Regions from separate parts of the Streptomyces sp. NPDC035033 genome, predicted to be linked through region 1. Evidence: riboswitches for the same ligand, from Rfam matches in the RefSeq annotation. Region 1 holds a riboswitch; each other region holds the start of a gene.

The links. Region 1 has a riboswitch for cyclic di-AMP ahead of AB0E83_RS16950 (LysM peptidoglycan-binding domain-containing protein). Riboswitches for the same ligand answer to the same signal wherever they lie in the genome.
Positions count from the first base shown of each region.
Region 2: linked by a shared signal. The riboswitch ahead of AB0E83_RS16105 (transglycosylase family protein) and the one ahead of AB0E83_RS16950 (LysM peptidoglycan-binding domain-containing protein) in region 1 are both predicted to bind cyclic di-AMP.
Region 3: linked by a shared signal. The riboswitch ahead of AB0E83_RS11660 (M23 family metallopeptidase) and the one ahead of AB0E83_RS16950 (LysM peptidoglycan-binding domain-containing protein) in region 1 are both predicted to bind cyclic di-AMP.
Region 4: linked by a shared signal. The riboswitch ahead of AB0E83_RS04145 (LysM peptidoglycan-binding domain-containing M23 family metallopeptidase) and the one ahead of AB0E83_RS16950 (LysM peptidoglycan-binding domain-containing protein) in region 1 are both predicted to bind cyclic di-AMP.

Region 1 covers NZ_JBEZUZ010000036.1:37,041-43,977, reverse strand. The annotation lists gene AB0E83_RS16965 (SpoIIE family protein phosphatase) at 1-129, opposite strand, end outside; gene AB0E83_RS16960 (alpha/beta hydrolase) at 272-1,036, shown strand; gene AB0E83_RS16955 (phosphoribosyltransferase family protein) at 1,183-2,484, shown strand; gene AB0E83_RS16950 (LysM peptidoglycan-binding domain-containing protein) at 2,478-3,383, opposite strand; cyclic di-AMP (ydaO/yuaA leader) riboswitch at 3,388-3,573, opposite strand; gene AB0E83_RS16945 (hypothetical protein) at 3,919-4,509, shown strand; gene AB0E83_RS16940 (helix-turn-helix domain-containing protein) at 4,686-5,018, opposite strand; gene AB0E83_RS16935 (STAS domain-containing protein) at 5,133-5,534, shown strand; gene AB0E83_RS16930 (flavoprotein) at 5,959-6,510, opposite strand.
Region 2 covers NZ_JBEZUZ010000033.1:55,601-62,537, reverse strand. The annotation lists gene AB0E83_RS16120 (globin domain-containing protein) at 1-75, opposite strand, end outside; gene AB0E83_RS16115 (cytochrome P450) at 376-1,614, shown strand; gene AB0E83_RS16110 (transglycosylase family protein) at 1,838-2,860, shown strand; cyclic di-AMP (ydaO/yuaA leader) riboswitch at 3,125-3,300, shown strand; gene AB0E83_RS16105 (transglycosylase family protein) at 3,305-4,045, shown strand; gene eno (phosphopyruvate hydratase) at 4,335-5,621, shown strand; gene AB0E83_RS16095 (septum formation initiator family protein) at 5,726-6,196, shown strand; gene AB0E83_RS16090 (DUF501 domain-containing protein) at 6,219-6,761, shown strand; gene AB0E83_RS16085 (Ppx/GppA phosphatase family protein) at 6,758-6,937, shown strand, end outside.
Region 3 covers NZ_JBEZUZ010000021.1:17,609-24,545, forward strand. The annotation lists gene AB0E83_RS11645 (GNAT family N-acetyltransferase) at 1-1,851, opposite strand, end outside; gene AB0E83_RS11650 (HPr family phosphocarrier protein) at 2,058-2,339, shown strand; gene AB0E83_RS11655 (GntR family transcriptional regulator) at 2,518-3,201, opposite strand; gene AB0E83_RS11660 (M23 family metallopeptidase) at 3,418-4,188, opposite strand; cyclic di-AMP (ydaO/yuaA leader) riboswitch at 4,197-4,357, opposite strand; gene AB0E83_RS11665 (pitrilysin family protein) at 4,555-5,919, opposite strand; gene AB0E83_RS11670 (pitrilysin family protein) at 5,946-6,937, opposite strand, start outside.
Region 4 covers NZ_JBEZUZ010000005.1:33,943-40,879, forward strand. The annotation lists gene AB0E83_RS04125 (aspartate aminotransferase family protein) at 1-322, shown strand, start outside; gene AB0E83_RS04130 (helix-turn-helix domain-containing protein) at 399-1,028, shown strand; gene AB0E83_RS04135 (DUF6126 family protein) at 1,048-1,203, shown strand; gene AB0E83_RS04140 (tyrosine-protein phosphatase) at 1,223-2,044, opposite strand; cyclic di-AMP (ydaO/yuaA leader) riboswitch at 2,434-2,596, shown strand; gene AB0E83_RS04145 (LysM peptidoglycan-binding domain-containing M23 family metallopeptidase) at 2,601-3,566, shown strand; gene AB0E83_RS04150 (SGNH/GDSL hydrolase family protein) at 3,738-4,541, shown strand; gene AB0E83_RS04155 (STM4011 family radical SAM protein) at 4,528-5,391, opposite strand; gene AB0E83_RS04160 (STM4012 family radical SAM protein) at 5,401-6,735, opposite strand; gene AB0E83_RS04165 (STM4013/SEN3800 family hydrolase) at 6,732-6,937, opposite strand, start outside.

The sequences.
Region 1 (6,937 bases):
CACCTGCGTCAGGGCCTGCGGCGACGCGCCGGGGAACGCCCGGCCGGAGGAGGGACCGGAGGACGGGCCGGGAGGCGGGCCGAGCGGGGTCACACAGCCAGCATGCGCCCGCCGCGAAACCCGCCGCATCCCGGGCGCCGGCCCCGGAAGGCCGCCGCCCTGGTTGACCGCGCGCTTCCGGACCGTCACACTCGGTCGTCGTCCACCGCCGCCACCGGCGGCCTGGGACACCCCACCACCCTCACCACCACCTCGCGCGCAGGGGGCACCGATGACCGGCCGGGTACTTCCGTACGACGTCCACGGCGACGGGCCGGGGAGGGCCCTCGTCCTCCACAACTGGTTCGGCGACCGCAGCAGCTTCGATCCGCTCCGCGCGCACCTCGACGCGTCGGCGGGCAGCTACGCCTTCCTCGACTGCCGCGGCTACGGCGAGGCCCGGGACGCCGACGGCGCCTACACCATGGAGGAGGTCGCCGCCGACGCCCTGGCCGTCGCCGACGACCTCGGCTGGGACTCCTTCTCGGTCATCGGCCACTCCATGGGCGGCAAGGCGGCCCAGCTGATGCTGCTCGACGCGCCCGACCGGGTCCGTTCGATCGTCGGGATCTCGCCCGTCTCCGCCGCGGGCTTCCCCCTCGACGAGGAGAGCCGGCGGCTGTTCGCCGGCGCCGCCGACGACCCCGCGCTGCGCCGGGCCATCATCGACCGCACCACCGGCGGCCGGCGCGACGCCCCGTGGCTCGACGCCGTCGTCGACCGTTCGGTGACCCGCTCCTCGGCCGCCGCCTTCCGCGCCTACCTGGACTCCTGGTCCGGCACCGACTTCCACGAGCGGGTCCGCGACAACCCGGCGCCCGTGCTGCTGGTCGTCGGCGCGCACGACCCGGCGCTGGGCGCCGAGGCGATGGAGGCGACCTGGCTGCGCTGGTACCCGAACGCCCGTCTGGAGGTCCTCGCGGACGCCGGGCACTACGCGCCGGAGGAGACCCCGAAGGACCTCGCACGGGCCATCGAGGCCTTCCTCGCCGCCTGACCCCGCGGAGCCGGCCGGTCGCACGGCACCGGCCGGCCGCGGGGTCCTCCGCGGGGCGGGACGGCCGGCGGGTGGGACCCTGGAGGTACGGGCAGGGCCGGCCGGCCCTGCCGCGCGGGAATCGCCCACCGGGAAGGCGGCGCGCCATGTACTTCGCCGACCGCACCGACGCCGGGCGGCAGCTCGCCGCCCGCCTCGCCCACCTCGAGGGCCGTGACACCGTCGTCCTCGGCCTGCCCCGCGGCGGGGTCCCGGTGGCGGCCGAGGTCGCCGAGGCCCTGGACGCGCCCCTGGACGTCTGTCTCGTCCGGAAGCTGGGGGTGCCGTACCGGCCCGAGGTGGCCATGGGAGCGATCGGCGAGGGCGGGGTCCGGGTCGTCAACGAGCAGATCGTGCGGGACGCGGGCGTGACCGCGCGGGACCTGGCGGAGGTGGAGGAGCGCGAGCGGGCGGTCCTGGCCGAGCGGTCCCGCGCCTACCGGGGCAGCCGCCGGCCGGTGGCGCTGGAGGGGCGGACGGTGGTCGTCGTCGACGACGGGATCGCCACCGGCGCGACCGCGCTGGCCGCGTGCCGGGCGGTACGGGCCGGCGGGGCCGGCCGGATCGTCCTCGCCGTCCCGGTCGCCCCGCACGACTGGACGGCCCGGCTCGGGGGCGAGGCCGACGAGACGGTCGCCGTCCACACCCCGGTGGGGTTCGCCGCGGTCGGCCAGTTCTACCGGCGGTTCGACCAGACGCCGGACGCCGAGGTGGTGGCCCTGCTCGCGCGGAGCCGCGCGGAGCACGGTCCGGCCGTCCAGAACACCGCCGTACGGATCCCGGCCGGGGGACCGGTGCTGCCGGGCGACCTGGCGGTGCCCGACGGGGCGGCCGGGCTCGTCCTCTTCGCCCACGGCAGCGGCAGCGGCCGGCACAGCCCCCGGAACCGGGAGGTGGCCGCCGCCCTGAACCGGGCGGGGCTCGGGACGCTCCTCTTCGACCTGCTCACCGAGGCCGAGGCGGCCGACCGCTCCCGCGTCTTCGACACCCCGCTCCTCGCCGAACGGCTGGGCCGCGCCGCCGCCTGGGCGGCCGGCGAGGCCGTGACCGGAGGGCTGCCGCGGGGCTACTTCGGCGCGAGCACCGGGGCGGCCGCGGCGCTGTGGGCGGCGGCCGAACCGGGCGACGACGTGGCCGCCGTGGTGTCGCGGGGCGGCCGTCCCGACCTGGCGGAGGAGCGGCTCGCCGGGGTCAGGGCCCCGACCCTGCTGATCGTCGGCGGGAGCGACGACCTCGTCCTCGACCTCAACCGGCGGGCCGGGGAGATGCTGCGCTGCGAGAGCCGGCTGGAGGTCGTGCCCGGCGCCGGCCACCTCTTCGAGGAGCCGGGGGCCCTGGAGGAGGTGGCGGAGCTGGCCACCGCCTGGTTCGGCCGCCACTTCGGGGCGGCGGCCGGGGCGGGTCAGTAGGCGCCGTTGACGTTGTCGATGGAGCCGTACCGGTCGGCCGCGTAGTTGCAGGCGGCGGTGATGTTCGCGACGGGGTCGTACGGGTCGAGCGAGGTGCCCGGCACGTGGTAGGCGGCGAACGTCGGGTCGATGACCTGGAGGAGGCCCTTGGAGGGGATGCCCTTCGCGGCGTTGGAGTCCCAGAGGTTGATGGCGCGGGGGTTGCCGGAGGACTCGCGCATGACGTTGCGGAGGATGCCGTCGTACGAGCCGGGGATGCCGTAGCGGGCCATGACGTCCAGCGACTCGCGGATCCAGCCGTCGAGGTTGTCGGCGTACCGGGTGGCGGCGGCGGGAGCGGCCTGGACGGCGGGGGCGGCGGCGCGGCTCGCGGACCGGCTCGCCCGTTCGGCGGAACCGGTGGAGGCGGGCTTCGCCGAGGTCTTCGTCACGGTCTTCGGCGCGGCCTTCCCGGCCGACTTCTGGGCCGGCTTCCGGGTCGTCTTCTCCGGCGCGGGGGCGGCCTTCGCGGAATCCCGACGAATCGTCAGTTCGAGGCCCGGGTGAATGAGTGACGGATTGTCACCGACGGCCGTCCTGTTCGCCTGGTAAAGCGCCTTCCAGCCGCCCTGAATTCCCTTCCGGTGGGCGATGAGGGAAAGCGAGTCGCCCTTCACCACGGTGTACGCGCGGGCGGCGGGGGCCTTCGGCGCGGTGGCCGGGGCGGCGTTCTGCGCGGCGGTCACGGCGGCGGGGGCGGCGGCCGAGGGCGCGGCGGCGGACTGCGCGACGGGCGCGGCGCCGGCCGTGGCGGGCGCGACCAGGGGGAGGGCCAGGGCGACCCCGCCGGTGCCCGCGAAGGCGAGACCACGGGAGACGGGACGGCGTCGGGGGCGGCGGTGCTTGCCGTGAGCGGCCATGACGGTTTCCTCTCCGGCGCCTGCGAGGTGAGCTGTCGGGTTCGGACGGGAGGTGTCCGGCCGCGCGCACGCGGCTTCACCCCGAGCCGTTCCGGAGAGCCGGACCGGCGGTGTGGTGGGTCCCCCGCTCCTGCCGTCGGGTGCAATGGGAGGTCTTCCGAGCGGTGGCAGGATTCGGCGATCCGCTCGAATGGGGGTGACCGTAGGCGAGAAATGCGGCGGGGAACAAGACGTGAAAGCGCGGGAAAAGGAACGGCAAAGATCGCTCGCCCGGAATTCAAGATCGACCGTTCCGGCGGCCCCTCCCGAATCCCTTGCGCCGTCCGGCTCGTGACGGAACGGGGCCCGCCGGGGAGGCGGGAAAAGTGAGTCGCGTCACGGAAAAAGAAATGTCCGAATAGGCCGTCTCATTCCCTTCGGGGGCAGTGTGGCGTAATGCCCCTGCTCGGGCGTGTCGGCGACGACCGGGGGAGTGGTGAACGACACGCGCGGAGCATATGTCGCAAAACAGACATTCATCCTTAATGATGCGGGAATGTCGTCCTCCATCCCGTTGCTCGACCCGGACGCCCTCGACCGCGAGGCGGCCCGGCTCTGCGAGAGCGCCGCCTGGGAGCGGATGCTCCTCCCCGCCCGCCCGACGCCCGACCCGGAGCCCTGGCGGCGCCTGCTCTCCGTCCCCGTGGACCGGCTCGTCGCCGACGCGCTCGACGCCCTGCCGCCGGCCCCGCCGGCCGAGCGCCCGCTGCCCGGCCGGATCGGGGCCGTCCTCCCCGACCGGCTGCACGTCTGGCGCCGGATCGGCCGCCCCGACGTGCGGCCCTCCGTCCACCTGGCCCACGCGCGCCGGGTGCTGACGGAATGGGGCTGGCAGAACACCCCGTACAAGCTGCGGGACGTGCGGGGCGCGCGCTGCGTCTGCGGCGCCCTGCTCGCCGCCCACCGGCTCGGCCACGGCAGCGCCGCGACCATGAACGAGGCCGGCGCCTGGATCATGACCGAGCTGCGGTCCCGGGGGTGGCACGGCCTCATCGGCCCCTGGAACCGCGCCCCCGGCCGCACCGCCGAGGACGCGCTCGCGCTCCTCGACGCCACGATCCGACGGGCGGCCCTGGCCGGCCGCTGAGCGACGCCCGACGCCCGGCGGCCCGGCACCGCCGAAGGGTTCACCCCTCAAGCGCCTCGCGGGCGGGGCTCGCATCGAGGGCGCCGGGGCCCGGGCCCGCTGCCCGCCGTGCCGGTCGGCGCCGGGCTCCTCGTCCACCCCGCCGTCATCGAGCCCGGCCCTTTCGAAGCCGCCCTCTAGTGGGAGACCGGCTGCTGGCCGGCGCGCTCCGCCTCGTTCTGCACGAGCAGGGAGAGGAGCGAGGCCAAGGGGAGCCCCGCTTCCGCGGGGTGGCGCAGCGCCTTGCCCGGCTCTATGCGGTAGGTGTTCGTCCGCCCCTCTCGCGTGTGGGAGAGGTAGCCGTCCCGTTCGAGGTCGACGATGATCCGCGACACGGCGCGCTCGGTGAGCCGGCACCGTGCGGCGATGTCACGGATGCGGGCGTTCGGGTTGTCCGCGATCGCAGCCAGTACACGGGCGTGGTTCGTGATGAACGTCCATCCGGTGTGGGATTCAGGGACTCCAAGCATGGTCCTGGATTTTACGCGACCGGGCTTGCCAGAAGGGAAATGCATGACATAACTTTCCTGCATCAGACGTCCTACACCCCTCCGACGGAGGGATCAGTCGGAGGGAGTTCCCGTATGCCCTGGGACGATGTCGCCGCCGGACGCCTGTCCGCATGCGACGGTGAGCCATGGACGGGGCAGGGGGCCGAGGGCGCGTCGCCGCAGGGCGTGGTGCTCCAGTACGAGTACCGCGAGGCGCAGGTCGTCGAGGCCCGGGGGGAGTACGACATCCACTCCATCGGGCCTCTGGCCGACGCGCTGAAGGCCGCGACCGCAACGCATCCGAAGGTGATCCTGGACGTCTCGGGGGTGGCCTTCGCGGACTCGTCCTTCTTGAACCTCATGATCCTCACCCACCAGTCGGGAAAGCTGCGCGTGGCAGCGCCGTCGGCCCAGATCAGGCGACTGTGCGCGATCACCGGCGCCGACCAGGTCCTGCAGATCCGGGACACGATCGCCGACGCCGTCGCCACGTAGCACCGCGGCCGGGCTCCGGTGGGTCCGGCGACGAGGCCCTTTCCGAGAGGCGTGGCACGGCCTGAGCGCTGCTGCTGGTCGTGGGCCGGGCCGACTTCCTGCGAGGAGGTCCCATGGCCGGATGCGGATGCGGATGCGGATGCGGATGCGGCGGCGACCGCTGCTGTGTGCCGGCGTCCCGCTCTGCTTTCCGATGCCGGCTCCTCACCGACGCGGCCGCCTTCGCGTACCGGCGATCGCCGGAGGACGAATCGCCCTCGTGACCGGCGCATCGCGGCCACACCTGGCGAGGAGCGGCTTCGACGGCGCTTGTCGGTTCTGGCGTGCGCCGGTGGCCCGTCCTGTTCTCGACCGAGCGGACCGGAAGAGCGCCTCCGCCGTTCTGCGGCGGCCCGGGAGGCGCTCCTCGCGGCGGTCGCGCCCGCTATCCCCGCGAGTCTCGGTGGACTTCCGCGACCGCCTCCAGGGCGGCGCGCCACGGGTACGCGGTCGGGTCGCCCTCTCCTGGCGGGTTCGGTACGAACCCGCCCTCGCCGTACACCACGCGCACGCCGGCACCGCGCAGGGTCTCGATCGACCGCTCGAACTGCGGGTGCGCGACGTACGCCTGGTTGACGCACGGCACCATCGCCATGGGGAGGCCCTTGCCGATGCCCTCGGCGACGACGCCGACCAGCCAGTTGCCCGTCAGCCCGAGCGCCCAGGAGTTCACCGTGTTGAAGGTCGCGGGTGCGACGAGGACGGCGTCCGGCTTCGGCCACACGTCCGGCTGACCGGGAAAGCGGTGGTCCCACCGCACGGGCCGGCCTGTCAGGGCGGCGAGGCCGTCCAGGGACTCGTGGAGCCAGCGGGCCGCCGTCGGGGTGAGACCCAGGCAGACGTCCCACCCATCGGCCTGTGCCTCCTCGATGACCCGGGCGACGTCGAAGACCGGGGGTGCCGCGCTGCAGAACAGGTACAAGGTCCGCGTACTCATGGATCCATCCGATCACATGGAATCGCCCCCGATCCAAGGGAGTCGGGGCGAAGCCCTCTCGTGCGGCACTGGGCGCGAGGAGCGTTCCGGACGGCGGGTCAGGAACGGAGTGCCGGTACGCCTGCCCCGGACGGCGACCACACCGGAAAACGCGCCGAGGAGCAGCGCGGGCCGGCGAGACGGACGCGACGCGGACCCGCTGGGCGAATCCCGTACTCGTACGGCCGGCTGATCGGTCGGTGGACGGGTGTGAGGTGCGACCCACACCTGTCCTGAAGCCGTGTCAGGTCGTCTGCGTGCCGGGGCGTGCCGGTCGGCTTCTCCCGTGGGCGGCGCTTCGGTCCCGCGGTGCCGTGCCCGGTGAACCCTGGCAGACGCATGCGTGAATCTGCTTGAATGATGCACATCGCAAGCAGGTTCACACATC
Region 2 (6,937 bases), on a different contig from region 1:
GTAGAAGTACGTGACGGCGTGTTCGGCCCGTCTCTCGACGACCGCGAACGTGCTTCTGAGCAAGGGGAGGTCCACGCGGGGAAATCTAGGGCACGGGCCGTCACGGCGTGATCACGGGACGGTGATGACGTCAGGTCGGCCGGAGGGGCGCGAGGGGCGCGGGGGACCGGACTGTACGGTCGGGGAGTGAGTGAAGGACCCGCCCCGACGCCCGGTACGCCCGATTCCCCCGGCCCGAGCCCGAGCCGGGGCCCGCGTACGGATCCGAGCCCGGCCCCGGCTCCGGCCTCCTGCCCCGTCTCCGGCTCCAGCTCCGGGGCCGTAGGCAGCTCCGGGGCCGGCGGCGGCTCGGGTCCGGGGGGCGCCGGCGGGCCGGTGCCCGAGCTGTTCAGCTGGGAGTTCGCGAGCGATCCGTACCCGGCGTACGCCTGGCTGCGGGAGCACGCGCCGGTGCGCCGGACCACCCTGCCCAGCGGGGTCGAGGCGTGGCTCGTCACCCGGTACGCGGACGCCCGGCAGGCCCTCGCCGACCAGCGGCTCTCCAAGAACCCGGTGCACCACGCCGAACCGGGCAAGACCGGCATCCCGGGCGAGCGCAGCGCCGGGCTCATGACCCACCTCCTCAACATCGACCCGCCGGACCACACCCGGCTGCGGCGGCTCGTGTCGAAGGCGTTCACCCCGCGCCGGGTCGCCGCCTTCGCGCCGCGCGTGCAGGAGCTGACGGACCGGCTCATCGACTCCTTCGCGGAGCGGGGGAGCGCCGACCTCATCCACGAGTTCGCCTTCCCGCTGCCCATCTACGCCATCTGCGACATGCTCGGGGTGCCCGCCGAGGACCAGGACGACTTCCGGGACTGGGCCGGGATGATGATCCGGCACGGCGGCGGGCCGCGCGGCGGGGTGGCGCGGTCGGTGAAGAAGATCCGCGGGTACCTGGCGGAGCTCATCCACCGGAAGCGCGAGACCCTGCGGGAGGAAGGCGCGGACGACCTCATCTCGGGGCTCATCCGCGCCTCCGACCACGGCGACCACCTCACCGAGGCCGAGGCCGTCGCCATGTGCTTCGTGCTGCTCTTCGCCGGCTTCGAGACGACCATCAACCTGATCGGCAACGGGACGTACGCCCTGCTCCGGCACCCGGAGCAGCGGGCCCGGCTCCAGGCCTCGCTGGCCGCCGGGGAGACCGGGCTCCTGGAGACCGGGGTGGAGGAGCTGCTGCGGTACGACGGGCCGGTCGAGCTGGCGACCTGGCGGTACGCGACCACCGGCCTCACCATCGGCGGACAGGCCGTCCCGGCCGGCGACCCGGTCCTCGTGGTGCTCGCGGCGGCCGACCGCGACCCGGACCGCTTCGGCGCGCCGGACACCCTCGACCTCGCCCGGAAGGACAACCAGCACCTCGGCTACGGGCACGGCATCCACTACTGCCTGGGCGCGCCGCTCGCCCGCCTGGAGGGGCAGACCGCCCTCGCCACCCTCCTGACCCGCCTGCCGGACCTGCGACTTGGCGTCGATCCGGGCGAACTGCGGTGGCGCGGAGGGCTCATCATGCGGGGATTGCGCACGCTTCCGGTGGAGTTCACCCCATCCGCACCCCCGCGGCACAGGTGACGTCGTGTCAGAAATGTGATCTTCGCGTGATCGCGGTGCCATCGACTTGTGACGGACGTTCGAATGCGGCTACGTTCGCGCCAACGTTCGGCCCCGCCTCGGCCGTCCCCGCCGTCCCCGCCGTCACGCGAAAGGCCCCGAGATGCTTTCCGGAAACGGACGACACCGTCGACCCCGCCAGGCACCCGCGCTCGTCGTCACCGCGGGAGTGACCGGATCCGCCATGGCGCTGCCGCTGCTCGCCACCGGCTCCGCCTCCGCCGCCGACGCGCCCACCTGGGACCGGGTCGCCGCCTGCGAGTCCGGCGGCCAGTGGAGCGCCAACCTCGGCAACGGCGCCTTCGGCGGCCTCCAGATGACGCAGGAGGCGTGGGAGCGGCACGGCGGACTCTCGTACGCCCCGAGCCCCGACCTCGCCAGCCGCGCCCAGCAGATCGCGATCGCCGACAAGGCGCTCGTCGCCGGCAGCACCGACTGGGCGACCTGCGCCCCCATCGCGGGCCTGGAGAACGACGGCGTGGCGCCGGACGTCCGGCCGGGCCCCGCCGTCCCGCGGGAGGACGAGGGCGGAGTGGCGCCGGAGTCCGGCCGCACCGCGGGCGCGGACGCGGCCGCGGAGGAGACGGTGGAGCGGGCCGGGGCGGCCGCGACGCCCACGGAGCGGGCCGGGGAGACGGAGCGGGCGACGGCGGGGACCGGTACCGCGCCGGCCGCGCCCGCCACCCCGTCCGCGCCGGCGACCACCGCCCCCGCGGGGACGGCCACGCCGCCGCCGGCGGCCACCGCCCCGGACGCCCCGGAGGCCCCCACCGGCACGCCGGACGCCGCCACGGGCACCCCCACCGCTCCCGTCACGCCGCCGGACGCCTCCGTGAGCCCCGTGGCGCCCACCACCCCCGCGACCCCCGGTACGGACGGGTCTGACGCGGCGTCGGCCGCGCCGGGGACGGGCAAGCACCGGGGCGAGGCGGCCCCGGAGGAAACCGGCGTAACGGACAACACCCAGGAATCCGGGCGTCATGCCGCAGGTGCGGACAAGGTCACCTCGACCACCGTCAACGCGGACACAAGTGACGCCTACACCGTGCGGCCGGGTGACAGTCTGTCGGAGATCGCACAGGAGAACGATCTTCCCGGCGGCTGGGACGCCCTCTACGACGCCAACCGCCGTACGGTCGGGGCCGACCCGGATCTCATCCTCCCTGGTCAGAGCCTCGAACTGACGACCCCTCCGACGGAGAAGTGAGCCCGTTTCAGGGTTGAATGTCCGATTTTGGGAAAGTGAGACATGGGTCTCTTCGTCCCAACTGGCGTGTCACGTCCGCAAACTTTGCTTCCGTCAGCTCTCACCTGCGCAAACGAGGGCCGACGGAAGGCAAGTAAGGGCGATTTGTCCGTCGTGAGCCTCTTTGAACTTCGAGCAGGTGTGTGTCTACGGTCGTCACCGCTCGCCACCGCGGGCCCCGTCGACCGAAACGCCGAGTCCTGCCGTCGGTCGCCGGGAACTGTCGTCGCGAAAGCGCCGCAGGCAGGAGTGGGGGACCCAAGGTTCGTGCCGGTCCCGGCCGTCCGGAAGGACGGCCGAACGACCGGCTAGGGGTGAAGCCGCGCGCAAGGACGCGTGGCCGGGCGACTCTTCCAGCCCGAACCCGACAGCTCACCTCACAGGCGTCGGTGAAGAGGAAACTCCATGCTGTTCTCCGGCACGGGCAAGCGTCGTCGTCCCTCCAAGGCCACCCGCGTCGTCGCCCTCGTCGGCGTCACCGGTGCCGCCGTCGCCGCTCCGCTGATGGCCGCCGGCACCGCCTCGGCCGCCACCGCCTCCGAGTGGGACCGCGTCGCCCAGTGCGAGTCCGGCGGCAACTGGTCCATCAACACCGGCAACGGCTACTACGGCGGCCTCCAGTTCTCGGCCTCCACCTGGGCCGCGTACGGCGGCACCGCCTACGCCGCCACCGCCGACCAGGCCAGCAAGTCGCAGCAGATCGCCATCGCCGAGAAGGTCCTCGCGGGCCAGGGCAAGGGCGCGTGGCCGAGCTGCGGCGTGGGCCTCTCCGGCGCCTCCTACGACGGCGGCTCCGCCGAGGCCGCTCCGCAGCAGCAGAGCACCCAGCAGCAGAGCACCCAGCGGCAGAGCGCCCCGGAGCGCTCCGCCGAGCAGCCCGCCACCCGCAGCGAGCAGCGCCAGGCCCCGCAGCGCGCCGCCCAGGCCGCCCCGAAGGCCGCCGCCAAGAAGACCGTCACCACCCCGACCGGCAAGAAGGTCGCCAAGGGCGACGGCGAGTACAAGGTCGTCGCCGGCGACACCCTCAGCAAGATCGCCCAGGCGCAGGGCGTCGAGGGCGGCTGGGCGAAGCTCTTCGAGCTGAACGAGGACGTCGTCGAGGACGCCGACCTCATCTACCCGGGTCAGCAGCTCCACCTGAAGTGACCCCCGCGGCCCCGGTGAGTCCGGCGGCTCACCGGTGCCCGACAGCCCTCCCGCGGTGACCACCCCGGTCCCGAGCCCCCTTCCCCCGTGGCTCCGGACCGGGGTTCTGCCGTTACCGTCCAGTAGAACCCGGGGCTTTTGTCACCTGATGCGTGCTCTTGGGCCCTTTTTCGTCCCAGGGGACGGGTGGTCGACTGGCCGGAGCCCCGGAGCCGGTTAGGCTCTTGTCGCAAGGCGTACGAGACCTTGCGACCCATGCGTCACACCTAGCGCCACATCCCAGAAGGAGATGCTCGTGCCGTCCATCGACGTCGTCGTAGCCCGGGAAATCCTGGACTCCCGAGGCAACCCCACGGTCGAGGTCGAGGTCGGCCTCGACGACGGCAGCACCGGCCGTGCTGCCGTCCCGTCCGGTGCCTCCACCGGTGCCTTCGAGGCCCTGGAGCTCCGCGACGGCGACCAGAACCGCTACCTCGGCAAGGGTGTCGAGAAGGCCGTCCTCGCCGTCATCGAGCAGATCGGCCCGGAGCTCGTCGGCTACGACGCCACCGAGCAGCGCCTGATCGACCAGGCCATGTTCGACCTGGACGCCACCCCGGACAAGTCGTCGCTCGGCGCCAACGCCATCCTCGGCGTCTCCCTCGCCGTCGCGCACGCCGCTTCCGAGGCCAGCGACCTCCCGCTCTTCCGCTACCTGGGCGGCCCGAACGCGCACCTGCTGCCCGTTCCGATGATGAACATCCTCAACGGCGGGTCGCACGCCGACTCCAACGTCGACATCCAGGAGTTCATGATCGCCCCGATCGGCGCGGAGTCCTTCTCCGAGGCGCTGCGCTGGGGCACCGAGGTCTACCACACCCTCAAGTCCGTCCTGAAGACCAAGGGCCTCTCCACCGGCCTCGGCGACGAGGGCGGCTTCGCCCCGAACCTCGGCTCCAACCGCGAGGCGCTCGACCTCATCCTGGAGGCCATCAAGCAGGCCGGCTACGTGCCCGGCAAGGACGTCGCCCTCGCCCTGGACGTCGCCGCCTCCGAGTTCTACAAGGACGGCACGTACCTCTTCGAGGGCAAGGAGCGCTCCGCCGCCGAGATGACCGAGTACTACGAGGAGCTCGTCTCCGCGTACCCGCTCGTCTCCATCGAGGACCCGCTGTTCGAGGACGACTGGGCCGGCTGGAAGGCCATCACCGAGAAGCTCGGCGACAAGGTCCAGCTCGTCGGCGACGACCTCTTCGTCACCAACCCCGAGCGCCTCGCCCGCGGCATCGAGGAGAAGTCCGCCAACGCCCTCCTGGTCAAGGTCAACCAGATCGGCTCGCTGACCGAGACCCTCGACGCCGTCGAGCTCGCCCAGCGCAACGGCTTCAAGTGCATGATGTCCCACCGCTCCGGCGAGACCGAGGACGTCACCATCGCCGACCTCGCCGTCGCCACCAACTGCGGCCAGATCAAGACCGGCGCCCCGGCCCGCTCCGAGCGCGTCGCCAAGTACAACCAGCTGCTGCGCATCGAGGAGATCCTCGACGACGCCGCCGTCTACGCCGGCCGCAGCGCCTTCCCGCGCTTCAAGGGCTGAGACCCGTCCCGCAGGGCGGCTTCCGTACGTCCCCGCACCCGGTCCCGTACCGTGTGCGGGGACGCACGTTTGAGGGACACCGGCGACAGGGGAGGCGGGACGGCATGGCCGTGAAGAACGGGGACCGGTTCTCGACCGCGACCCGGATCAGGCTGCTCGGCGAGCAGACCGCGGCCCGTGTCTACCGCTCCCAGACCCGCCGCCAGGCCCGGCGCTCCCGGCTCACCGGCCGCGCCGCCTTCCTCGCCCTGGTCGTCTGCTCCCTCGTCGTCGCCCTCGCCTATCCGATAAGGAGCTACGTCTCCCAGCAGGGCGAGATCGCCGACCAGGAGCGCAAGGCCGCCGAGGCCGCCCGGCGGGTCGAGGAGCTGCGGGACGAGAAGGCCCGCCTCCAGGACCCCGCCTACGTCCGCCGCCTCGCCCGCGAACACCTCCACTACGTGCTCCCCGGCGAGACCGGCTTCACCGTGAACGACCCCGGGGCGGCCGACCGCCCCCGCGCCGAGCGGGGAACGGCCGACCGGCCCTGGTACGACAACCTCTGGGACGGCGTCGACAACGCCGACCGCCACTGACCGACCCGACTCAGGACCCACGATGGAAACGCCCCCTCCGCAGACCGAACGCACCGAGCCCACCGAGGCGGACGTCGCCGCCTTCGAGGCCCAGCTCGGCCGGCCGCCCCGCGGCCTGCGCGCCATCGCGCACCGCTGCCCCTGCGGCAACCCGGACGTCGTCGAGACCGCGCCCCGGCTGCCCGACGGCACCCCCTTCCCGACCACGTACTACCTCACCTGCCCCCGGGCGGCCTCGGCCATCGGCACCCTGGAGGCCAACGGGGTCATGAAGGAGATGCAGGCCCGGCTCGCCACCGACCCGGAGCTCGCCGCCGCCTACCGCGCCGCGCACGAGGACTACCTCGCCCGCCGCGACGCCATCGAGGTCCTGGAGGGCTTCCCCAGCGCCGGCGGCATGCCCGACCGCGTGAAGTGCCTGCACGTCCTCGTCGGCCACTCGCTCGTCGCCGGCCCGGGCGTCAACCCGTTCGGCGACGAGGCCCTCGCGATGCTCCCCGAGTGGTGGGCCAAGGGCCCGTGCGTGAACCCGTGCGCGGACGAGGACGAGGAGAAGGACGCGTGACCCGGGTCGCCGGAATCGACTGCGGAACCAACTCCATCCGCCTCCTCGTCGCCGACGTCCGCCCGGAGACCGGGGAGCTCGTCGAGCTGGACCGGCGGATGACGATCGTCCGGCTCGGCCAGGGCGTCGACAGGACCGGCCGGCTCGCCCCCGAGGCGCTGGAGCGGACCTTCGCC
Region 3 (6,937 bases), on a different contig from region 1:
CGCGCCGCTGCCGGCGACGGCCTCGCGGAGCGAGGCGGCCAGCACCTCGGTGGTGCCCTCGACGCCCACCCAGGGGATGGCGGTGACGACCACCGCGTCGCAGGAGTCGTCGGCGAGCGCGGCGGCGAGCGCGTCCCGGAAGTCGGCGGGGGTGGCGGCGGTCGTCAGGTCGAGGGGCCGCTGCGGGCGCATCCCCTCGGTGAGGCAGGCGTCGTACGCGAGGAGGCCGAGGGACTCGGAGTTGCCGAGGATCGCGACGCGCGGCCCGGCGGGCAGCGGCTGGCCCGCGAGCAGGACGCCGGCGTCGACGAGCTCGGTGACGGTGTCGACGCGGATGACGCCGGCCTGGCGCAACAGCGCGGAGACGGTGGCGTGCGGGACGCGGGTGACGGGGACCCGGTGGCCGGGCGGGGCGCTGCCGCTGTGGCGGGCGCCCTTGACGACGACGACCGGTTTGACGGCGGCGGTGCGGCGGGCGAGCCGGGTGAACTTGCGCGGGTTGCCGATCGACTCCAGGTAGAGGAGGACGACGTCGGTCGCGGGGTCGTCGTACCAGTGCTGGAGGAAGTCGTTGCCGGAGACGTCCGCGCGGTTGCCGGCGGAGATGAAGGAGGAGAGGCCGGCGCCGCGCCGGTGCAGCCCGGCGAGGAGGGCGATGCCGATGGCGCCGGACTGGGTGAAGAGGCCGATGCGGCCGGAGGCGGGCATCTCGGGGGCGAGGGAGGCGTTGAGCCGGACGTCGTCGGCGGTGTTGATGATGCCGAAGGCGTTGGGGCCGATGATCCGCATCCCGTACGAGCGGGCCTGCCGGACCAGCGCCCGCTGCCGCTCGCGGCCCTCGGGGCCGCTCTCGGCGTATCCGGCGGAGAGGACGACGAGGCCGCGCACCCCGTGCTCGCCGCAGTCGGCGACGACCTCGGGGACCCGCTCGGCGGGGACGGCGACGACCGCGAGGTCGACGGGGGCGCCGATGGCGGCGACGGAGGGGAAGGCGGGCACGCCGTCGAGGTCGGCCGTGGCGCCGAGCGCGGGGTTGACGGCGTACGCCTCTCCGGTGAAACCGGCCCCCAGCAGGTTCCGCAGCACCGTCCGGCCGACGCCGCCGGGGGCGCGGCCGGCGCCGACGACGGCGACCGAGCGGGGGGCGAGGAGGCGCTGCACGGAGCGGGCCTCGGCGCGCTGCTCCCGGCCGCGCTGGACGGCGAGGGAGCGGTCGGTCGGCTCCAGGTCGAGGTGGAGCCGGACGGAGCCGTCCTCGAAGCTGCGCTTCTGGGTGTAGCCGGCGTCCGTGAACACCTTGATCATCTTGGTGTTGGCGGGGAGCACCTCGGCGGCGAAGCGGCGGATGCCGCGCTCGCGGGCGACGGCCGCGATGTGTTCGAGGAGGGCGGAGGCGACGCCGCGGCCCTGGTGGGCGTCCTGGACGAGGAAGGCGACCTCGGCCTCGTCGGCGGGGGCGGAGGCGGGGCGGCCCCGGTCGTCGATGCGGTCGTAGCGGACGGTCGCGATGAACTCGCCGCCGACGGTGGCGGCCAGGCCGACCCGGTCGACGAAGTCGTGGTGGGTGAAGCGGTGGACGTCCTTGGCGGAGAGCCGGGGGTAGGGGGCGAAGAAGCGGTAGTACTTCGACTCGTCCGAGACCTGCTCGTAGAAGCTGACGAGCCGGTCGGCGTCGTCGGCGGTGATGGGGCGGACGCGCGCGGTGCCGCCGTCCCGGAGCACGATGTCGGCCTCCCAGTGGTCGGGGTAGGCGTGCTCCTCCGGGGCCGGGCGCTCCCCCGCCCCGCCCGGCCCGCCCGGCCCGCCCGTCCCGTCGCCCGGTCCGTCCGTCTGTTCCGACGCGCTCCGCATGGGGCACAGCCTACGGCGGGGGTGCGACACCGGCACCGTCCGCGCGCCCCCTCCTCGGCGGCACACGGCTCGCGCGCCCTTCCCGCCCCGTGCAAGGTGGGGAGGGCCGGACGTCGCACGGGTGCGGGACGAAGGTCGGCACGAGCACGCCGCATCCCGTGAGAGACTGGTCTAGACAACCCGCTGAAGACCTGAAGGGCAACACCATGGCTGAGCGCCGCGTCAACGTCGGCTGGGCCGAGGGCCTGCACGCCCGCCCCGCCTCCATCTTCGTCCGTGCCGCCACGGCCTCCGGTGTCCCGGTGACCATCGCCAAGGCCGACGGCAACCCGGTGAACGCCGCGTCGATGCTCGCGGTGCTCGGTCTGGGCGCGCAGGGCGGCGAGGAGATCGTGCTCGCCTCGGACGCCGAGGGCTCCGAGGCCGCGCTGGACCGCCTCGCCAAGCTGGTCGCCGAGGGTCTCGAGGAGCTCCCCGAGACGGTCTGACCCAGCGGGTCGTCCCCGGCTCTCCCGGACGGCCGTGTTCCCGGAAATTCCCGGCGGACACGGCCGTCCGGCATTTCCGGGACCCCGGCCATCCACCGCTTCCGGACCTTGAATTCCCCTTTTCCGGGCAGCACGGAAAAGGCTCTGGAATAGCCGCTCTTTTTATACGGCGCCCGTGTTAATTCCGGACGCTCGCCGTGTTGACGGCATGTTGCGAAACCCTCACACGCCCCCGCTCCAGCCGTTTCAGCCGGTGCAGCGGGAGGGCGTGCTCCACGTGGAGCGCGGTCAGCGCGCGGGCCCGCTCGGCGTCCCCGCGCGCGAGGGCGTCCACGATCGCCCCGTGCTCGGCCCACGCCTCGACGGGCCGCTCCGGCCGGTCGACCACGTACATCCAGGCGATCTTGTGCCGCAGCTGGGTGAGCAGGGCGGTCAGGGCCGGGCTGCCGGACGCCTGCGCGAGCGTCTCGTGGAACCAGCCGCCGAGCGCCCGCAGGTCCTCGCCCTGCCCCTGCCTGGCCCGCTCCTGCCCCAGCCTGACCAGGCCGCGCAGCACCTTGAGGTGCGCCTCGGTCCGCCGCTGGGCGGCCCGCGCGGCCCCGAGCGGCTCCAGCAGCGACCGTACGTCGAGGAGGTCGGCGGCCTCCTGGTCGGTGGGCTCGGCGACCTGGGCGCCGGCATGCCGCCGGCTGACGACGAAGCCCTCCGACTCCAGGGTGCGCAGGGCCTCGCGGACGGGGACGCGGGAGACGCCGTAGCGGCGCGCCAGCTGCTCCTCGGTCAGCCGGCTGCCGGGCGCGAAGACCCCCGAGACGATGTCGTCCCGAATCGCCGTGCATACCGACTGCGCGGGAACCCGCATCTTCCGACCTCCGCTTCCGATCCGCGCGCACCGAATTCGAGCGACGCCTTTTCAGTGACTCTAGCGACGCCTGTCAAGCGACTCCATTGCAGCACACCGGAAATTCCGAAGCCCCCACGGAATTCGGCCGGTACAGGGCAGCGAAAAGGCCCCGGCTCGCCAGGAGCCGGGGCCTTTCGGCGCGAAGGGGACGCGCAGCGGGTCAGAGGCGGCGGGTCAGAGGCTGACGCCTCGGGCGCGGAGGTACGCGACGGGGTTGATGTCGGAGCCGTACTCGGCGGTGGTCCGGGCCTCGAAGTGGAGGTGCGGGCCGGTCGAGTTGCCGGTCGAGCCGGAGACGCCTATCTGCTGGCCGGGCTCGACGGTCTGGCCGACGTAGACGCCGATGGACGACAGGTGGCCGTACTGGGTGTAGGTGCCGTCGTTCATCCGGATCACGATGTTGTTGCCGTACGCGCCGCCCCAGCCGGCCTCGACGACGGTGCCGGAGCCGACGGAGACGACCGAGCTGCCGTAGGCGGCGTGGAAGTCGACGCCGGAGTGGCTGCCGGAGGACCAGAGCGAGCCGCCGGTCTGGTAGCCGGTGGAGACGTACGAGCCGGCGACCGGGAGGTTGAAGGAGGCGAGCCGGCGGCGCTCGGCCTCGCGGGCGGCGCGCTCCTTCTCCTCGCGGATCTCCTGGGCGCGGGCCTCGGCCTTGCGCTTCGCCTCGGCGCGCGCCTTGGCCCGGGCCTCGGCCTCGGCGACCTCCTGCTCCTGGGCGGCGACCTGGGCGCTGATCTGGTCGGCGATGGACTCGTCGGCGATCACCTGGGTGAGGCCGGTGTCCTCGGCGGAACGGTCGTCCGTGTCGGCGGCGAGCGCCGGGGAGGCGAGGGTGCCGACGACGCCGGTGGTGGCGAGGGCGGCCACGCCGGCGATGCCGGCGCCGCGGCGAGCCAGACGGCTCGCACCACGATGCTTCCCGGTGGCACGGGTGAACGCCAAGGCTGTTCCTTTCCTTCCTTCTCGCCTACCGGGTTAGCTGACGGGTTCGGAGCAGGAAGGTCTCCTACGGGCCCCTCCGCGTGGCGAAGGCGTCCGATTCACCCCAGGGACTGGGTGGGTCCCCGGCTCCCCGGGCTCGCGCCTGACGGGGACTCGGCGATGACTGTCCGGTGCCGCGGGTGCGGCGCGTGCGTCGGCCGGACAGCCGGGACGACGCTAGGCCGGACGGATGTCAATCGCCAAACAGACGCGCCGATTTGTAAGACATGCCACAAGGCATATGATCACCGTTGACTCGATAACGGACAAAGCGGAGGTCTCCGGCGTTTCTTCACGCTGGAGACCTCCGCCCGGGCTGACTCCGGGTCAGCTCACCACGGTCACCTCGCCGATGCCGAGGGCCCGCACGGGCTCCTCGATCTGCGACGCGTCGCCCACCAGGACGGTGACGAGCCGGTCCACCGGGAAGGCGCTGACGACGGCGGCCGTGGCCTCGACCGTGCCGGTCTCGGCGAGCCGCGCGTACAGCCGCGCCTGGTAGTCGTCCGGGAGGTGCTGCTCGACCTGGTCGGCGAGGGTCCCGGCGACCGAGGCGGCCGTCTCGTACTTGAGCGGGGCCACGCCCACCAGGTTCTGCACGGCGACGTCCCGCTCGGCGTCGGTCAGACCGCCCTCGGCGAGGGTGCGGAGCACCTTCCACAGGTCGTCCAGGGCCGGACCGGTGTTGGGGGTGTCGACCGAGCCGCTGATGGCGAGCAGCGAGGCGCCGTGCCCCTCGCCGTCCGAGCGCAGCACCTGGCCGAAGGCGCGCACGCCGTACGTGTACCCCTTCTCCTCGCGCAGGACGGCGTCCAGACGGGACGTCAGGGTGCCGCCGAGGCAGTAGGTGCCGAGGACCTGCGCGGCCCAGACCGCGTCGTGCCGGTCCGGGCCGACCCGGCCGATGAGCAGCTGGGTCTGGACGGCGCCGGGGCGGTCGACGATGACGACCCGGCCGGTGTCGTCGCCGGTGATCGGCTCCATCGGGCGCGGAGCGGCGGGCTTGCCGGTCCAGCCGCCGAGCGTCTCGGCGAGGACCTCGTCCAGGTCGACGCCGGTGAGGTCGCCGACGACGACCGCGGTGGTGGCGGCGGGCCGCACGTGGGCGTCGTAGAAGGCGCGGACGGCGTCGGCGTCGATGGCCTCCACGGTCTCCTTGGTGCCCTGGCGCGGCCGGGAGATGCGGGCGGTGGCCGGGAAGAGCTCCTTGTAGAGCTGCTTGGCGGCGCGGCGGCTCGGGTTGGCGGCCTCGTGCGGGATCTCGTCCAGCCGGTTGGCCACCAGGCGCTTGACCTCGTCGGCGTCGAAGGCCGGGGAGATCAGGGCCTCGGCGACGAGGCCGAGCGCCTTGGGGAGCCGGGAGACCGGGACCTCCAGGGAGACCCGGACGCCGGGGTGGTCGGCGTGCGCGTCGAGGGTGGCGCCGCAGCGCTCCAGCTCGGCCGCGAACTCCTCGGCGCCGCGTTCGGTGGTCCCCTCGGAGAGGGCGCGCGCCATGATGGTGGCGACGCCGTCCAGGCCCTCGGGCTCGGCGTCCAGCGGGGCGTCGACGAAGATCTCGACGGCGACGACCTGCTGGCCGGGACGGTGGCAGCGCAGCACGGTCAGCCCGTTGTCGAGCGCGCCGCGCTCGGGGGCCGGGAAGGCCCACGGCCTGGCCGCGCCGGCCTGCGGCCGCGGGTGGAACTCCATGCTGGTCAGAGACACGGCGGCGTCGGTCACTGGTCCGCTCCCTCTTCGTCGTCGCCCTCGGCGCTGTCTTCGGTCTCCACCGGCTCGTACACCAGCACCGCGCGGTTGTCGGGGCGCAGCCGGGCGGCGGCCACCTCGCGGACCTCGTCGGCGGTGATCGCGAGGACGCGGTCGACGGCGGTCAGGGCGAGCTGCGGGTCGCCGAACAGGACGGCGAAGCGGCACAGTTCGTCGGCGCGGCCGGCCACCGTGCCCAGCCGGTCGAGCCATTCGCGCTCCAGCTGGGCCTGGGCGCGCTCCATCTCCTCCGCGGTCGGGCCCTCGGCGGCGAAGCGGGCCAGCTCCTCGTCGACGGCCGCCTCGATGGCGGGGACCTCGACGCCGCCGGAGGTCTTGACGTCCAGCCAGCCGAGCGAGGGGGCGCCGGCGAGCCGGAGCAGGCCGAAGCCGGCGGCGACGGCGGTGCGGTCGCGGCGGACCAGCCGGTTGTGCAGGCGGGAGGACTCGCCGCCGCCGAGCACGGTGAGGGCGAGGTCGGCGGCGTCGCACGCGCGCGTGCCGTCCTCCGGCAGCCGGTAGGCGGCCATCAGGGCGCGGGCCGGGACGTCCTCGACGACGACCTCGCGCAGCTGCCCGCCGATGACGTCCGGCAGCGAGCCGTCGCGGGGCGCGGGCTTGCCGTCGTGGCCGGGGATGGAGCCGAAGTACTTCTCGATCCAGGCGAGGGTCTGCTCCGGGTCGATGTCGCCGACGACGGAGAGGACCGCGTTGTTGGGCGCGTAGTAGGTCCGGAAGAACTGACGCGCGTCCTCCAGGGTGGCCGCGTCCAGGTCCGCCATCGAGCCGATGGGGGTGTGGTGGTACGGGTGGCCCTCGGGGTACGCGAGCGCGGTGAGCCGCTCGAAGGCGGTGCCGTACGGCACGTTGTCGTACCGCTGGCGGCGCTCGTTCTTCACGACGTCGCGCTGGTTCTCCATCGACTCGTCGTCGAGGGCGGTGAGCAGCGAGCCCATCCGGT
Region 4 (6,937 bases), on a different contig from region 1:
GGGGCTGATGATCGGCATCGAGTTCGGCCGGCCGGCCTCGCTGGGGCTGCGCGGCCGGTGGGCGATGCTCCAGACGGCCCGGAAGGGACTCTTCGCGCAGATGGTGGTGGTGCCGCTGCTCCAGCGGCACCGGATCCTCACCCAGGTCTCCGGGGACCACCTGGAGGTGATCAAGCTGATCCCGCCGCTGGTGATCGACGAGGCGGACGTGGACCGCTTCGTCACCGCCTTCACCGCGGTCATGGACGACGCCCACGGCGGCGGCGGGCTGCTCTGGGACTTCGGGAAGACGCTGGTCAGGCAGGCGGTCGCGCAGCGCTGAGCCGGGCCGTCCCGCCGGTTTTTGCCTCTGGGGCAAGAAACTTGCCCCAGAGGCACGATCCTGGCGGAATGGACGCATGGACCACGTCCCCCGGGGCTCCGCCCCGGAAACCGCCGCTCCCGGTCCCGTGCCCGACGTCGCCCCGCAGCTGCGGGCGCTGCGTCGGCGCCGGGGGCTCACCCTGGAGGCCGCCGCCCAGCGGGCCGGGCTCTCCCCGGCGCACCTCTCGCGCCTGGAGACCGGGAACCGGCAGCCCTCGCTGCCGATGCTGCTTGCCCTCGCCCGTATCTACGGTACGACGGTCGCCGAGCTGCTCGGGGAGACCCCGCCCGAACGCGACCCGGTGATCCGGGCCGGCCGCTCCGAGCCGGTCGAGGCCGACGGCTGGGTCTACCGGCAGGTCGGCGGGGCGGGGCGGGCCCTGCAGTGCCTGCGCGTCCACGTGCCCTCCGCCACCCGGGCCGACATCGTGCGGGTCCACCCCGGCGAGGAGTGGATCCACGTCCTGGAGGGGCGGGTGCGGCTCGCGCTCGGCGAGACGGTGCACCTCCTCGACCCCGGGGACAGCGCGCACTTCGACTCGCTCACCCCGCACCGGATCGGCGCCGCGGGGCCGGCCGGCGCCGAGCTCCTCTTCGTCCACACCCTGATGCAGAGCCCCGTCGCCGAGCTGTGCCTCGGCGACGGGACCCCGCACCGGCGCTGACACCCCGAAAGGTGCTGCCATGTCCGACAAATCCGTATCGGTCACCGGTGAAGAGCGCGGCGAGGGCCGGTTCCCCAAGGGGCTGGTGCTCCGGCTCTTCGCCTATCTGATCGCCGGCCACCTCTTCGCCGGCTTCCTCTACCTGCTCTTCATGCTCGGGGGGCAGAACCAGTGACCCGCCGGGCGGAGACCGCTCACGCCTCCGTGAGCAGCCGCTCCCGCAGCCGCTCCCGGGTCTCGGGCGCCAGCTTCAGCCCCCGGGCGAGATAGGCGTCCACGGAGCCCCAGGTCGCGTCGATCGTCTCGAAGGCGGCCCGCAGGTACTCCACCCGCGCGTCGAAGAGCGGGCTCAGCAGCTCCATCACCTCGGGCGCCATCGCGTCCCGGGCGGTGGAGCTGCGGCGCACCTTGTACCGGCGGTGGGGCGCGTTCGACTTCACGTAGTCGGCCTCGATCGCCGCGCGCTCCACGCCCAGCGCGAGCAGGGTGACGGCGATCGAGAGCCCGGCGCGGTCCTTGCCGGCCGCGCAGTGCATCAGGGCCGGGACGGAGTCCTCGGCGAGGGAGTGCAGGACCCGGCTGTGCTCGGCGGTCCGCTCCACGACCATCCGGCGGTACGAGGAGGTCATCCGCTCCGCGGCCCGGCCGTCGCCCAGCAGCTCCCGCAGCGTGGCGAGGTCGCCCTCGCGGACCAACCGCCAGAACTCCTTGCCGTCGGCCGGGTCGCTCAGCGGTATGTTCACGTTCCGCACGCCCGGCAGCTCGACGTCCGGGCCCTCTATCCGGGCGTCGGCGGCGTTGCGGAAGTCGAAGACGGTGTGCAGGCCGAGGCCGGAGAGGAAGGCCGCGTCGGACTCGGTGGCGTCGGCGAGGTGGCCGCTGCGGAAGAGGGCGCCGGGCCGGACGAACCGCCCGTCCGTCGTCGGCAGCCCGCCCACGTCCCGGAAGTTGCGGACCTCCGCGAGCTCGGGCTCACCGGGTTCGAGGGGCTGGACCTGCGGCAACTGCTGCGTCACGGATGCTCCTGGGGTAGGCGTTCGCGGGACCGGGACGAGATCGGTTCCCCCCCGCAATCATCCCGTCGCGCGGGGCGCGGCGCACCCCCCTGACCAGTAATGGGCGATCTGTCCGTATTGATGGGTCTTGGGGTAACGCGCCCTGGTTGAAGGGGAGATGGAATTCCGCGCGTGAGCAGGGTCATAGAAGTGACGGATCGTGGCCGGCCGCCCGGTCCAACCACCGCCCCGGAAAAGGGAATCGAGGGATCGTCATCGACGGAGGGTGACCGGAATTCCGGGTCCGAAGATCGCCCCGGAATGTCCGGTGAATTCCGCGGCTTGTTCGCGCCGGCCCGGCTCGTCTAGCGTCGCCGTCAATCCGGTCGGACCGCCGAATCCTGCCACCGTCCGGAATTCGACCCCATCCCATGCGCGGCAGGAGCGGGGGACCCAAGGAAGTACGCCGGTCCCGCGACGCAGGACGGCTAGGGGTGAAGTCGCGCGAGAAACGCGGCCGGACATCTCCAGTCCGAACCCGACAGCTCACCTCGCAGGCGCCGGAGAGGAATTCGCCATGCCCGCGAAGGGTAAGCACCGCCGCCAGAAGTCCACCCTGATCACCCGGGGCCTCGCCGCCGCCGGCACCGGCGGCGCCGTCGTCGCCCTGCCGTTCATCGGCGCGACCGGCGCCCACGCCGCCGAGCAGGCCGCCCCGGCCGCCGCCCCCGCCGTGGTGCGCGTCGCCGCGCAGGCCCCGGCCCAGGCCGCCCCGGCCGAGCGGACCGCCGCCCCGAAGACGTACTCCGTCGTCGCCGGCGACTACCTCTCCAAGATCGCCGCCGACCACGACGTCGCCGGCGGCTGGCAGAAGCTCTACGCCGACAACCGCCAGGTCGTCGGCGAGGACCCCTCGCTGATCCTCCCCGGCATGAAGCTCACCCTCGGCGCCGAGAACCCCGCCGAGGCCGCCGCGCCGAAGCCCGCCGCCGCCCAGGCCGCGCCGAAGGCCGCCCCGAAGGCCGAGCGCGAGGCCGCCCCGAAGGCCGCCCCGAAGAAGCAGTCCTCCGGCGAGCAGACCCGCGCCTCGCGCTCCGCCGAGCGCGCCGCCGCCCCGGCCGCCGCGCAGCCCGCCTCCACCGGCTGGGTCGCCCCGGTCTCCGGCGGCGTCTCCACCCCCTACCGCGCCTCCGGCTCCATGTGGTCCTCCGGCTACCACACCGGCGCCGACTTCATCGCCTCCTCCGGCACCACCGTCCGCGCCGTCGGCGCCGGCACGGTCGTCTCCGCCGGCTGGAGCGGCGCGTACGGCAACGAGGTCGTCATCCAGCACGCCGACGGCAACTACTCGCAGTACGCCCACCTCTCCTCCCTCTCCGTCTCCGCCGGCCAGTCGGTCAGCGGCGGCCAGCAGATCGGCCTCTCCGGCTCCACCGGCAACTCCACCGGCCCGCACCTGCACTTCGAGATCCGCACCGCGCCGAGCTACGGCGCGGACATCGACCCGCTGGCCTACCTGCGCCAGCACGGCGTCTCGATCTGAGCCGTCCGGCGCGACGCGCCCCGCGGAGGCCCGGCACCCCTGGTGCCGGGCCTCCGCCCCGTTCCGCGCTATTCCGGCTTGGCAAATTCTTTATCGGTGGCATATATCACCCACCGTCAACCCCTCCTTACGGTCGCGTAGGTCACATCCGAAACGGAAGGATGTGCCTTCGTGGCAGACGATTCGAGAGCAACAGACAAGAACGCGTTCGGGTCATTCGGGTCGTACGCGGCGATCGGTGACAGCTTCACCGAAGGCGTCGGAGACCCCGGACCCGACGGCACCTACGTCGGCTGGGCGGACCGCTTCGCGGTGCTCCTCGCCGACCAGCTGCCGGAACCCGAGGACTTCCGCTACGCCAACCTGGCGGTCCGCGGCCGCCTCCTCGACCAGATCGTGACCGAGCAGGTGCCCCGGGCGAAGGAACTCGCCCCCGACCTGGTCACCTTCTGCGCCGGCGGCAACGACATCATCCGCCCCGGCACCGACCCCGACGACGTCGCCGAGCGCTTCGAGCGGGCCGTGAAGGACCTCACCTCCTCCGTCGGCACCGTCATGGTGACCACCGGCTTCGACACCCGCGACGTGCCCGTCCTCAAGCACCTGCGCGGCAAGATCGCCACGTACACCGCGCACGTCCGCGCCATCGCCGACCGCTACGACTGCCCGGTCCTCGACCTGTGGTCGCTGAAGTCGGTCCAGGACCGCCGCGCCTGGGACGACGACCGGCTGCACCTCTCGCCCGAGGGCCACACCCGGGTCGCGCTGCGCGCCGCCCAGGTCCTCGGCCTGCCGGTCCCCGCCGACCCCGACCAGGCCTGGCCGCCGCTGCCCGCCCGCGGCCCCCTGGAGGTCCGCCGCGACGACATCCACTGGGCGCGCGAGTACCTGGTGCCGTGGATCGGGCGCCGGCTGCGCGGCGAGAGCTCCGGCGACCACGTCGAGGCCAAGCGCCCCGACCTCATGCCCCTGTAGCCCAGGGGCGGCCGGCGGGGATCCGCTCCAGGACCCCGCCGGCGAAGACGTCGTACAGCGGCAGCGTCTCCAGGTGGACGTAGCCGATGTGGCAGTCGCAGACGGCGAGCGGGCAGGCGCGCGGCCGCAGCGCGGCACGGTACGAGCCGTCGTACAGGTTCCCCAGCTCGGCCCGGACGAAGTGGCAGCGCCGCACCGTCCCCCCGCCGTCCACCGACACCACCGACGCGCCGGTCCGGCACGGCAGCCCCGCCGAGCGGTGCGGGTGCCGGCTGTACGGGAAGAGCGGGTCGACCGCCGTCCAGGCCGCCGCCTCCGCGTCGGAGTACACGTGCCCCTCCGCCGCGTTCACCCACAGGTAGACGTGGTCCGGCAGCGCGTCCCGCAGCCGCACCGCCTCCCCGTGGTGCTCGGGCAGCCCCACGATCCCCACGCTGAACCGGACGCCCCGGGCGGCCAGGTCACGGGCCTTGCCGAGGAAGCGGTCGTACGGCGTCTGGCCCGGGTGGTACGTGCACCACAGCGCCAGCGCGTCCAGGTCGGCCCCGTCGAGCCACGAGGTCCGGCAGCTCAGATTGGTCTGGATCGCCACCCGCTCCACGTGCGGCAGCCGGGACAGCTCCACCATCGCCCGCCGGTACCAGGAGCGGACCAGCCCCTCGCCCCACGGGGTGAAGAGGATCCGCAGCCGGTCCCCGGTCTGCCCCGCCGCCCAGCCGGCGAACCGTTCGAGCGCGGCCCGGTCCGCCCGCAGCGCCTCCGGGCCGTCGCGCCGCTTGGCGAAGGGACAGTACGGGCAGGCATAGTCGCAGGAGGCCAGCGGCCCCCGGTACAGCAGCGTCAGCTCCACGACCGCCCCCTACTTCGGCTCGTACGCGGCCATCGCGGCCCGTACGGCGGGGGAGAACAGCTCCGGGCCGAGCCCGTCCGAGTGCGCGAGCCCCTCCGGCGACAGCCTGAGCAGCCCCTCCGGCGCCGACCCGTCCAGCCAGCCGTACGCCGCGAACCGCTCCAGCTCCGCGCCGAAGTCCTCCTGGACCGTCGAGCCGAACCGCTCCTCGTACCCGGCCGTCTCCATCCCCGCCGCCTGGAGCAGCGACTGGAGGAGGTGGCGGCGGCGCGCCTCCGCGCCGTCCACCCACCGGCCCACCTCGGCCCGGGAGAAGTCCGCCGTCCCGGTGTAGGCGTCGATGATCGAGCGGATCTCCCGCATGTCCACCGCGTAGTCGAAGGAGTAGTGCAGCGCCGAGGTGTACGAGCGGGCGCCGCAGCCCAGGCCGATCATGCCGTCCGTCTGGCAGGCGTGGTCGTCCGGGCCCGCCGGGACCGCGCCGGACCGCCGGAACATCCGCATCGACACCTGCTCGTAGCCGTGCGCCAGGAGATGGTCCCGGCCCTGCCGGTAGAGCCGCAGCCGCCGCTCGTCCCACTCCCGGTCCGACTCGGCCGGGGCCGAGCGGCCGAGCCCGGTCAGCGGCCGCACGTACAGCGGGTACAGGTACAGCTCCTCGGGCCGCCAGGCGAGCGCCGCGTCCAGCGAGTACCGCCAGGACTCCGCGGTCTGCCCGTCGATGCCGTAGATGAGGTCGACGTTGAGCACCGGCACGCCGGCGTCCCGGATCCGGCCGAGCGCCGCCTCCACGTCCGCGCGCCGCTGCGGCCGGACCGCCGCCCGCGCCTCGGCGTCCACGAAGCTCTGCACCCCGATGCTCAGCCGGGTCGCGCCCCGGCCGGCGAGGACCGCGAGCCGGTCGGCGGTGGCGGTGGCCGGGGAGGTCTCCACGGAGAGCGGCACCGCCCGCAGGTCCGCCCCCATCCGGTCCTCGGCGATGTCGCAGAGGCGCTCCAGCTCGGCGGCGGTCAGGAAGGTCGGCGTGCCGCCGCCGAACGCCGCCGCCGCGAACCGCACCGGCCCGCCGCCCAGCGCCTCCCGGACGGCGACGGCCTGCCGGTCGAGCGCGTCCAGGTAACGGGTCGTCAGCTCGCCGGGGGCGCCGATCCGGGTGAAGAGGTTGCAGAAGCCGCAGCGGACCTCACAGAACGGCACGTGCGCGTAGAGCGCGAGGGCGTCCTTCGGCTCGTCCGCCCAGAGCGCGGCCAGCTCCGGCCGCTCGGGCAGCGGCCGGTACGCCGTCTTGTGCGGGTAGGCGTACACGTACGAGCGGTACGGGCGCGGGTGCGGGGTGCCGGTCACGCGGCGGCTCCTTCCCCGGGGCCGTCCAGCGCGAACTGCGCGTACGGCACCGTCCACACCACCTCGTGGCCGAGCCGGTGCCCGGTGTACCCGTCGTCCCCGTAGGCCGTGCCGTGGTCCGAGCAGACGATCGCGAAGCAGCGGCGACGGCTGCTCATCGCCGCGAACAGGCGCCCGATGTGCCGGTCCACGTACTCCAGGG